Regions from separate parts of the Alcanivorax borkumensis SK2 genome, predicted to be linked through region 1. Evidence: predicted binding sites of a transcription regulator. Region 1 holds the regulator's gene; the other holds the start of a gene.
What was found. The regulator sigma-54, encoded in region 1, starts transcription at its own class of promoters, with help from an activator protein. The targets are predictions, from matches to a motif close to TGGCACNNNNNTTGCTNT.

Region 1 (5,593 bases):
ACTGGGGTTGCCATGAGCAGGCCCAGCTGGGTATCGGTGAGGTTCAGTTCATCCTTAATCTGTAACCCGAGTATGGACAGCATTGTCCATACTGCAAAACAGAGGGTGAACGCAAAGGTCGAGAAGACTAGCGCGCGGCGTTGCTCCGCACGTGCCATTCCTTCTGCAACCATAGGACCTCCCTGCCTCATGGTTGTATGACGGGGGCGGCTTGTTAACAAGCCTGTTTAGGATAGTTACAGCTGCAAAGGCGGGAGCGCAATAAGTGATCGATATAAACCCTGTATACGATACAAAACCTTGATCTGCGTCTATTCTCCTTCGTCAAAACGGCGAGAGAACAAGTCTTTCAGTTCGTCCATAGCCTGTTGTTCATCATCGCCCTCCACTCGAAAGGTGATGCGGCTTCCCTTGGCCGCCCCGAGCATGAGCAAGCCCATGATGCTTTTCGCGTCGATGGTCTGCGTTTTGTGCAGTACTAGGATGCTGCTGTTGTAGCGTGATGCCACGCTGACTACTTTGGCGGCAGCGCGGGCATGCAGGCCGAGTTTGTTGATTACATCGAGTTGTTTTTCAATCATCGGTCATCTTGTGGTCGGAGGAGGTGGCTGCTTGCTGGGTTAGAGTTCCCTATGGCGGACCTGAAGGACAATGCCTTCTGCGCGCAGATTTTTTGCCAGCTGTTCGGTGATGAAGACGGAGCGATGGCGGCCGCCGGTGCAACCGATCGCCACGGTGACATAGCTGCGGTCGCTGTTGGCAAAGGCCGGTAGCCAGCGCACAACGAAATCGCCAATATCTTTGAGCATGTCGTGACTGGCCTGGTGCTGGCTAAGAAACTCGATAATGCAGTCATCCTTGCCGGTGAAAGGACGCAGGTCTGCATGCCAGTGAGGATTGGGCAGCACTCGCACATCGAACACAAGGTCGGCATCGGTGGGCAGGCCATTCTTGAAGCCAAAGGATTCCAGTTGCAATGACAGTGTGGCTTCACGGCGAGCTACCCGTTCACGCATGAGATTGCGCAGGGTGTGGACGTCATGGTTGCTGCTGTCGATGACTAGGTCGGCACGTTGGCGGATGTTGGCCAGTAGCTCACGTTCATGGCCGATGGCGTCGGCCAGAGAGCGTTGATCGGTGCCCAGTGGGTGGCGGCGACGGGTAGCGCTGAAGCGAGTAAGAAGAGTGTGATCATCCGCATCTAAGTAGATGATTTCGCTGCGAACCTGCTGTTCATTAAGTGCGTGAAGAATGTTGTCGAAGGCCAGTAACTGGGCGGGGAGGTTGCGAGCATCAATACCAACGGCGACCCGCTCAATTGGGGGGTCGCCTTCACTGAGTTGTTTTGCCAGGGTGGGTAGCATGCCGACTGGCAAGTTGTCGACGCAGTAAAAGCCTTGATCTTCCAGTGCCTGCAGCGCGGTGGTTTTCCCTGAACCGGAGCGCCCACTGATAATGGTGAGTTTCATGGTTGCACCGCTCGCGGGTGGCTCGCAGTATATTGGAACGCAAGACCGATAGGTGAGGACGTGTTTTGGATGCGCGGCATAATGCGCGAGAGCCTGCTGTGTTGCTTCATGATGCCAATCGTAACTCTGCCTCAGATTCTATCGCCGCCTGGTAGAGCTGCTGGTTGTCAATGCTGCGTCGCAGTTCTGTACGGTAAGTCTCGTCGTTGAACAGGGAGGCCAGATGGCTGAGGGTTTTGAGATGTTGTTCCGGGTTGTCCTGGGGGACGAGTAATACAAACACCAAATCCACAGGCTGACCGTCAACGGCGTCGAAATCAATGGGGGTTTCTAGTTTTAACAACAGGCCTACAGCCTGTTGGCAATGTCCTAGTCGACAATGAGGAATGGCAATGCCTTCGCCAATGCCCGTGGAGCCCAGTTTTTCCCGGGCGACCAGAGCGTCGAAGACTTCCTGCTCATTAAGGCTGCCACAGCTGGCAGCTGCCAGCTGTGCAACCTGGTCAAGCAGTTGTTTCTTGCTGCTGGCCTGCACGCCGTGATGGGTGCGGGCCAGAGTCAGTAGTTCGCGAACTCGCATAATTGTCGCTTTGGGTTAGTGACCGTGCTTGTGGCTGACGGCTTTTTCTTTGTGTTTAAGAATCTGACGATCCAATTTGTCCGTCAGTTTATCGATCGCAGCATACATGTCATCTGCCTCAGCGGTGGCAAAGACATCGGCCCCGGAAATATGAATTGTGGACTCGGCTTTGTGGCTTTTGGGTTCCGGGGAAAGAATCACCTGGATGCTGGTAATTTGGTCGAAATGGCGCTCAAGGCGGGAAAATTTATCTCCCACATAAGTGCGCAAGGCATCGGTAATTTCCAGGTGATGACCGCTGATATTAATTTGCATGGCTGGCTCCTTTACCTGTTTGAGAAACCCGGGATAAAGACCTTGTTTATTCAGCCTTTCAGGCTGGCCTCGCAAGGTTTTCCCCGCGTTCCTGGGTCCGTTCTGGCGCTCTACACTAAACGTTTACGGGCGCTAGAAGACGGTATTCTCATCGCTTCTCTGTATTTGGCGACGGTCCGGCGCGCTACATTGATTCCCTGCTCATTGAGCAAGCTCGCCAGCTTGTTATCACTGAGTGGCTTGCGGGGATTCTCTGCAGCGACCAGTTTCTTAATAATGGCACGAATAGCAGTGGAGGAACACTCACCGCCGCCGTCGGTTCCCACATGACTGGAAAAGAAATATTTCAGCTCAAAGACGCCGCGTGGTGTCATCATGTATTTCTGATTGGTGACCCGGCTGATGGTTGACTCATGCATTTCAACAGCATCGGCAATATCCGCCAAAACCAGGGGTTTCATGGCTTCATCGCCATAATCGAAGAACCCTTGTTGCACGTCCACGATGCGGGTGGCCACCTTGAGCAAAGTGTCGTGGCGGCTTTGCAGGCTCTTGATGAACCATTTCGCTTCTTGAACGCAATTGCGCAAATATTGCCCGTCTTCACCGCTGGTGGTACGGGCAATGCTCGCGTATTGCTGTTGCAGGTTGACCCGCGGAAGGACGTCGTCGTTTAGGCTCACCTGCCAGCGACCTTGATGTTGGCGGACGATCACGTCAGGAACGGCGTAGTCCACTTGAGGTTCGCCAATTTGCTCACCGGGGGCTGGGTCCAGGGTGCGCAGTAGGGATAAAGCCTCTAGAAGGACCTCTTCAGAGAGTTGAAGGGTGCGGCGCAGTGCGGTGTAATCGTGCTTTTCTAGTAGGTTCAGATGTTCCAGTAGGGCAGAGGCTTCGTCGCGCAATGGGGTGTCCGCTGGCAGTTGGCGCAGCTGGACGCCGAGGCAGTCAGCTAGGTTGACGCTGGCGACGCCCACCGGGTCGAACTGTTGCAACCGGTGCTGCACGGCAAGCACTTCATCGTGCTCCAGTTCGTCTCCTTCGGTGAGTAGGTCTGGCTGGGCATTCACCATGTCGACGATATCGCTTAGGGGGGCAGTGATGTAACCACGGTCGTCCAGGGACTCGATAATCGTTATGGCGATTATCCGGTCTACATCGCTCATGGGGGTGAGGTTTAGCTGCCAGAGCAAGTGGTCCTGTAAGTTGCCGGAAACGGCGTGTCGTTGCTGCCATTCGTCGGCATCGTCGGGGAGTGCGGCGCTGTTGCTGGTGCTCTGGCCGGAATAGACGTCATCCCATTCGGTTTCCACCTCGGGCTCGTCTTGTATCAGTTCTTCTAGGGCGTTATCACGGTCGGTGTCGAGCTCTTCATCCTGACGTTCTTCGTCATGCTCGGGGAGGGCATCGTCACCGAAATCGTCTGCCAATTCCAGCAGGGGGTTGCTCTCTACTGCTTGCTGGATTTCCTGGCGCAGGTCTAAAGTGGATAGCTGCAAGAGGCGAATGGCCTGCTGCAGCTGCGGTGTCATGGTGAGCTGCTGGCCAATTTGTAATTGTAGTGTGGGCTTCATACTGCTCAGTATTCTGCTAGTCCCCAAAAAACCCAGGATAGCAGTCTATCTACACGCTAAGCAATATTTGTGCCAGGTGAAACTGTGTGCTAGGGATGACCGCAAGTCACAATAGAAGAGAGGATTTGCGGCGGACCTTATAGTCTGAAATCGGCGCCCAGATAGACGTCTCGCACTTGTTGGTTGGCAAGGATAATATCCGCGTCACCGGAGGCGATGATGTGGCCAGCGCTGACGATATAAGCGGTGTCACAGATATCCAGGGTCTCGCGTACATTGTGGTCGGTGATTAAGACGCCGATGCCGCGTTCTTTGAGGTGGCGAATGATGCCTTTGATGTCGTTAACCGAGATGGGGTCAACGCCAGCAAAAGGTTCGTCCAGCAGAATGAAGTCAGGGTCTGTGGCCAAGCCTCGGGCGATTTCCGCGCGGCGGCGCTCGCCGCCGGACAGGCTCATCCCCAGCGAATCGCGGATGTGCCCGATGTGGAATTCCTTGAGCAGGCCTTCCATGCGCTCGTGGCGTTCTGCTTTGCTAAGCTCCTTGCGGGTTTCTAGGATGGCCATGATGTTCTCTTCCACCGTTAGACGGCGAAAGATACTGGCTTCTTGAGGCAGGTAGCCAATCCCCCGCTGGGCGCGACCGTGCATAGGCAGGTGGGTAATGTCCGTGTCGTTGATTTCAATGCGACCGGCATCGGCCTCCACTAGCCCAACAATCATGTAGAAGCAGGTGGTTTTGCCGGCCCCATTGGGCCCCAGTAGCCCGACAATTTGGCCGGCTTCTACATCCAGGGAAACGTCTTCGATAACCCGGCGACCCTTGTAGCTTTTTGCTAGGTGATGGGCGCGTAAATGGCTCATGGTGTGTTGGGCTCCGCCTTAGGTGATGCGCTGTCGCTGCCTTCACTTTGGGTGTCGTTTGGGTTGCTGTTATTCGCTTCAATATTCGCGTCGACAGGGGCATTGGTTGTCTGGTTTTCGGCGGGGATTACCAGCCGCACCCGTTGGTCACCTTCACTGCTGGCGTCCACTCGCTTGGAGTCTAGGCTGTATTCTACCTTGGCGCCCTCGAAAGTGTTGCCCTGGTGTTCGATGTAGGCATCGCCGGTCAGGACCAAGGTGCGAGCTTTAATATTGTAAACCAGATTTTCAGCGTGGGCGTTAAGGCCTTCACCCTCTTCCATGCGCACCGGGGTGCCGGTAGCTTCCACCCGAACCAGCTCGCTATTTTGGGTGAACATGCGCATTTCATCGGCAAACAGTTTGCGCTTGCCTTGAATCAGTTCCACGTTGCCGCTGTACACGCCGCTGCCGGCACTCTGCTCGAAACGACCGTTGTCTGCCGTGACCTGGATCGTGCCTTCCATGGGGGCGGCCTGAACGCCCAAGGGGAAAGCTATAAGCAATGCCAGTACGGCGAGATTGCAGGTGCTATGAAGCCGGTGCTTCAAATTCACTCTTTACTCCTTGTTTTAGTTCCAGAACGCCCTTGTTGAGATCTGCTTCCAGGGCGCCAGCACGGGTCTGGCCGGAGTCAAACCGCATTTCTACGTCGCCGGGGGTGGTGGCGATGTTAGTGTCGCTGTTGAAATGCAGTTCTTCTGTATTCACGGTCATTTTCTGGATCGGATTATTCACATTGACCTTGCCAAG
Region 2 (5,593 bases), 860 kb from region 1:
CGTTTGGGCCGGTTGTGTTTAACTGCGCACCGCCGGACGACGGCACCATGATTATGTTGAACAAGATTCTCAATAATGAACAGAAAGAGCGTTGGTTGCAGCCGATGATCGACGGCAAGGTACGTTCCGCTTTTGCCATGACCGAACCCGAAGGTGGCTGCGGTTCAGACCCTTCGTTGACCTACACCTCGGCGACCAAGGACGGTGATAACTGGATCATCAAGGGGCGCAAATGGTTTATCACAGGCGCGGAAGGCGCGCAGACGTTTATCCTGATAGCCAAGACCAGCGATGACCCACGCAAGGGGCTTACTGCGTTTTTATTCGATGCGGATCAGCCCGGTTGGGAAGTGGTACGTCGCATTCCCATCATGGGGCCGGAGGAACACGGCGGCCACTGCGAATTGAAATTCGATGGCTTGGTCATCCCAGATAAAAACCGTTTACTGGACGTGGGCGATGGTTTGAAAGTCACCCAGATTCGGCTTGGCACGGCGCGGCTGACCCACTGCATGCGCTGGCTGGGGTTGGCCAAGCGTTGCATGGAAGAAGCGGCCAGTTATGTAGAAAATCGCATGAGCTTCGGCACCACCCTTGCTGAACACGAAGGCGTGCAATGGATGCTGGGCGACGTGGCCAAGGAAATCGAAGTGGGCCGGCTGTTAACCATGCAAGCGGCCTGGATGCTGGATCAAGGAGACTTTGCCAAGAAAGAAATTGCCATGGCAAAAATTCATGTGGCGGACACATTACATAAAGCGGCAGATACGGCGATTCAATTATGTGGAGCCCGTGGTTATTCCAAGGATACGCTGCTGGAGTGGATCTATCGCTACGCTCGCCAGGCGCGCCTGGTAGATGGCGCTAGCGAAGTGCACAAAATGGTGCTCTCGCGTCTGTATTTGAAAGAGAAGCGTGATTTCTTTAAGTGGCGAGTGTAGGGCCGCTGTGTGTTTGCTATGCGCGTCGCTTGCGGTTGTGGCGTTGTGGTTAACCATCGCAGAAAATTTCTGCTTTGGCCGTCAGTACGGTAGCGACGTTTCGTAAAGGGGCGTTAGGAGCTCTGTTTTTGCTGAAGGTTTTGCCGGTAACTTAGCGCTTCGCGAAGGTGGTCCCGCTCCACGTTGTCGCTACCCTGCAGGTCGGCAATGGTTCGCGCCACCCGTGCACTGCGGTGCAGGGCACGAGCGGACAACCCCAGCCGCTGCATGACGCCGGCTAACCAATCACGGTGAGAGCGCAGCATAGGCTCCAACTGGTCGTTTTTTAGTTCTCGGTTCAGTTGCTTTTGCCGCAACCATTGCAGGCGCCAAGCTTCTTTAACCCGTTCGCGGACCGTGTGGCTGGCCTCTCCCTGCTTATCTCCTAGAAGTTCGCTGGCATCCACGGCGGGCACGTCCAGGTGCAGATCAATGCGATCCAGCAACGGGCCGGACAGTTTGCTCTGATAGCGTTTGGCTTTTTCACAGCGGTAGCCACAACTTTTTTCAGGATCACCCAAATAACCACAGGGGCATGGGTTCATCGCCGCAATCAACTGGAAGCGGGCAGGGAAGGTGAGCTGCTGGGCGGCGCGGGCAATGCTGACTTCACCGGTTTCCAGCGGTTCGCGCAAGACCTCCAATACCCGTCGGTCGAATTCCGGTAATTCATCCAGAAACAGAATGCCGTGGTGGGCCAAGGATATTTCACCTGGTCGCGGGTAGCTGCCGCCGCCTACCAGTGCGGTTGCTGACGCGGTGTGGTGCGGGGCTCGGTAAGGCCGTTGATGAAACAGGCTGCTGTCACGAGGCTGGCGTAGAGAGTAAATCGCGGCCACTTCCAGTGCCTGGTTCGGGTTCAGTGGCGGCACCAGCCCGGGTAAGCGGGATGCCAGCATGCTCTTGCCGGCACCAGGCGGTCCGCAGAGCAACATGGAATGTCCGCCAGCTGCGGCAATCTCCAGCACCCGTTTAGCGTGGGCTTGGCCGCGGATCTCCGAGAGGCAGCCACCTTGATAGACCCCAGCCAGTGGCGCGTCACAGTGGTGCAGCGGCAACGGCGTTTGCCCGGCCAGGTGGGCAGCAACGTGTGCGAGTTGGTCGGCGGCGATGGTGCCGGCCCCGGCGAGGGCCGCTTCGTCGGCGTTGTCACGGGGGACGATCAGGGTGCGGCCGGTGGATTGGCAAGCCAGGGCACAGGGAAGCATAGCCGGGACCGGGCTAAGGGAACCGTTCAGGGAGAGTTCGCCAATAAATTCGAATGGGTCTGTGTCGATGCGACCCAATTGGCCGCTGGCCAGCAAAATACCCAGCGCGATGGGTAGGTCGAAGCGACCGCCGTCCTTGGGTAAATCCGCCGGTGCCAAGCTCACGGTGATGCGCCGCTGGGGAAAATCGAAGCCGCTGTTAACCAGCGCAGAGCGTACTCGGTCGCGGCTCTCGCGTACCGCGGTATCGCCCAATCCGACAATAGTAAATGCCGGCAAACCCGGAGCTAGATGGGTTTCCACCCGCACGGTGCGGGCTTCAATACCTACCGGTGCCCGGCTGTATAGCAGCGCATGCGTCACGATACCTCACAAATTCAATGGGCTGTGAAGCAGTGTACGGGGTGGGGGTCAGGGTGCCTGTAGGCTGGTGTAGATGCTGGCTGTAGGAAAAGGGCTGGGCGCACCAAGCGATGGCTGCAGCCGGGGGCGCTTGCAGGCAAGCTTCCACAGTGAAAGTGTGCTGTAGTTCAGGCGTCCTGTGCTTTTTCCAGTTCGGCTACCTGTTTCTCCAGCGCTTCCAGTTTTTCGCGGGTGCGCAGCAATACTTGCTGCTGGATATCGAACTCTTCACGGGTAATCAGATCCAGCCGGCTGACGGTTTCTGCCAGCACGCCGCGTACGTTGCGTTCTACTTCGCTACGCAACCCGCCCAGGTCAGTAGGCAGGCGGCGGCTGATGTCGGCCATAAGGCGGTCGATGAAGGGTTGATCAGGCATAACAACGGCGTCCTTGTAATGATGCGCGGATGGTAGCACGGTGTGCGGGGGTGAGGCACCGGGTTGCTCAGGCAGACATTCTGCACCAACCTGGATCCTGCCCCATTGTGGTGCGCTATAATGGCGCGCTTGGGCTGGATGATGAATCCAGGCTGTGATGCAAGTGACTGATAAAGCATGATTTTTTAAAACTGGCATGGGTCGTGCACTAATTGGGTCAGAGCGTTCGCGCAAGATGTGGATCGGGAACCATAACGGGGCTCGAAGAGAAACGGACGTCACCGGACGCGGTGAAAGCTGAGGAGAAAAAAATGAAATTGGTTACTGCCGTAATTAAGCCGTTCAAATTGGATGACGTGCGTGAAGCACTCTCCGAGATTGGCGTGCAGGGCATCACTGTTACTGAAGTGAAAGGCTTTGGGCGTCAGAAAGGTCACACCGAGCTGTACCGGGGTGCCGAGTACGTGGTGGATTTCTTGCCCAAGGTAAAAATCGAAGTGGCCATCGCCGAGTCGAGCTTGGACCAAGTGATTGAAGCCATCGCGAAAGCCGCTAATACCGGCAAAATTGGTGACGGCAAAATCTTCGTTACCTCCCTTGAGCAAGCGATTCGCATCCGTACCGGTGAAACCGGCGAGGACGCGATTTAAGTTTTACCGTGTTTTGAATTGACCCATGCCAGGGCTTTAAGAGAACACGCTTCCATTTTCGGAGGGTTGCATTGTGGAAAACCAAATTTTTGAATTGAAATACGCGCTGGATACGTTTTATTTCCTTATCTGTGGCGCGCTAGTTATGTGGATGGCTGCCGGCTTTGCCATGCTCGAAGCGGGCCTGGTGCGCGCCAAGAACACCACGGAAATTCTCACCAAAAACGTGGCCCTGTTTGCCATCGCCAGCATCATGTACATGGTGTGCGGTTACGCGATCATGTATGACGGTGCTATTTTCCTTTCTGGGATTGTGGGCGACGGGGTTGCTGGCGCAGAAGAAGCGGCTACCTACGCACCATCTGCTGATTTCTTCTTCCAGGTTGTGTTTGTCGCAACGGCCATGTCCATCGTATCTGGTGCGGTGGCAGAACGGATGAAGTTGTGGGCATTCTTGATCTTCGCGGTTGTTATGACCGGCATTATCTATCCGCTGGAAGGCTCCTGGACGTGGGGTGGTGCGGATGTGTTCGGTTTGTATAACTTGGGCGACCAGGGCTTCTCTGACTTCGCCGGTTCCGGCATCGTTCACATGGCGGGTGCGGCTGCTGCCTTGGCTGGTGTTCTGCTGTTGGGCGCACGAAAAGGCAAATATGGCCCGAACGGTGAAGTACACGCCATCCCGGGTTCTAACCTGCCATTGGCCGCACTGGGTACCTTCATCCTGTGGTTGGGCTGGTTCGGTTTCAATGGTGGCTCTGTGCTGGCAACGTCCAGTGTCGGTGACTCCAACGCGGTGGCGGTTGTGTTCATGAACACTAACGCGGCTGCTGCCGGTGGTGCCATTGCTGCGCTGATTGTTGGTCGCATCTTGTTCGGCAAAGCCGACCTGACCATGCTGCTTAACGGCGCCTTGGCAGGGCTGGTGGCGATCACTGCGGAGCCCTCTACCCCGACTGCTTTGCAGGCAACCCTGTTCGGTGCCTTGGGTGGCGTGCTGGTTGTATTTAGCATCCTGACTCTGGACAAGATGAAGATCGATGATCCGGTGGGTGCGATCTCCGTGCATGGTGTAGTTGGTTTCCTCGGCTTGATGCTGGTTCCGATCACCAACCCGCTGACCGACGATGGTGGCGCAAGCTTCTCTGGTCAGCTGATCGGTGCAGTGACTATCTTTGCTTGGGTGTTCGTTGCAAGCCTGGTGGTATGGGGCATCCTGAAAGTGGTAATGGGTATCCGCGTTAGCGAGGAAGAAGAGTACGAAGGCATGGATATCGCGGACTGCGGTATGGAAGCCTACCCTGAGTTTGTTAAGGGTTAATAAGAGGCGCAGCAAGCAACACGCGTCATGCAACAAAAAAGCCCCGGCCGGTTGGTCGGGGCTTTTTTGTGAGTGGCGGATTTTTGCGTTTTCTACAATGCGGCTATAGGCGTTTCTTGCCAGTGCCGCTTTGTGTTTTTGTGCGCAGCACTGCGCAGTGGTTGACCGTGCCATTCCTCCCCTATGCTATCATCGCTCCCTTTCCGGCCAGCAGTATGTGTGCACCATGACTGAACCAACCGTTATTCGCCTGCGTAAAAATGAAGAACGTCGCCTGAAAGCGGGCCACTTGTGGGTTTATGCCAACGAGATTGATACCCGACATACCCCGCTTAAGGATTTGTCTGCCGGTACTTGTGTACTGGAAGATAGCCGTGGCAAACCGTTGGGGCGCGCCCTGCTTAGCCCGCATTCATTGATTGCGGCGCGTCTGTATAGCCGTGATGTGAAGCAGGCGCTGTCGCGTAGCTTTTTCAAAAAGCGTATTGAGCAAGCGCTGACCTTGCGGGAACAACTGTTTGACGATGCCTGCTACCGGTTGATTTACGGCGAAGCAGATGGTCTACCCGGCCTAGTGGTGGATCGCTTCAACGATGTGCTGGTGGTGCAGACCGGTTCCGGTGCCATGGAAGCCCACCTTGACGTGATTGTTAGT

Region 2: a site for sigma-54 is predicted at 3,160-3,177, ahead of glnK (P-II family nitrogen regulator). Genes of this name have one in related genera too.

The regions. Positions count from the first base shown of each region.
Region 1 is NC_008260.1:608,382-613,974, forward strand. It holds gene ABO_RS02840 (nitrate/nitrite transporter) at 1-173, opposite strand, end outside; gene ABO_RS02845 (HPr family phosphocarrier protein) at 312-581, opposite strand; gene rapZ (RNase adapter RapZ) at 621-1,469, opposite strand; gene ptsN (PTS IIA-like nitrogen regulatory protein PtsN) at 1,576-2,049, opposite strand; gene hpf (ribosome hibernation-promoting factor, HPF/YfiA family) at 2,065-2,364, opposite strand; gene ABO_RS02865 (RNA polymerase factor sigma-54) at 2,475-3,938, opposite strand; gene lptB (LPS export ABC transporter ATP-binding protein) at 4,076-4,801, opposite strand; gene lptA (lipopolysaccharide transport periplasmic protein LptA) at 4,798-5,397, opposite strand; gene lptC (LPS export ABC transporter periplasmic protein LptC) at 5,372-5,593, opposite strand, start outside.
Region 2 is NC_008260.1:2,867,488-2,873,080, reverse strand. It holds gene ABO_RS12940 (acyl-CoA dehydrogenase family protein) at 1-941, shown strand, start outside; gene ABO_RS12935 (YifB family Mg chelatase-like AAA ATPase) at 1,055-2,551, opposite strand; gene ABO_RS12930 (accessory factor UbiK family protein) at 2,719-2,967, opposite strand; gene glnK (P-II family nitrogen regulator) at 3,279-3,617, shown strand; gene ABO_RS12920 (ammonium transporter) at 3,691-4,938, shown strand; gene ABO_RS12915 (class I SAM-dependent rRNA methyltransferase) at 5,165-5,593, shown strand, end outside.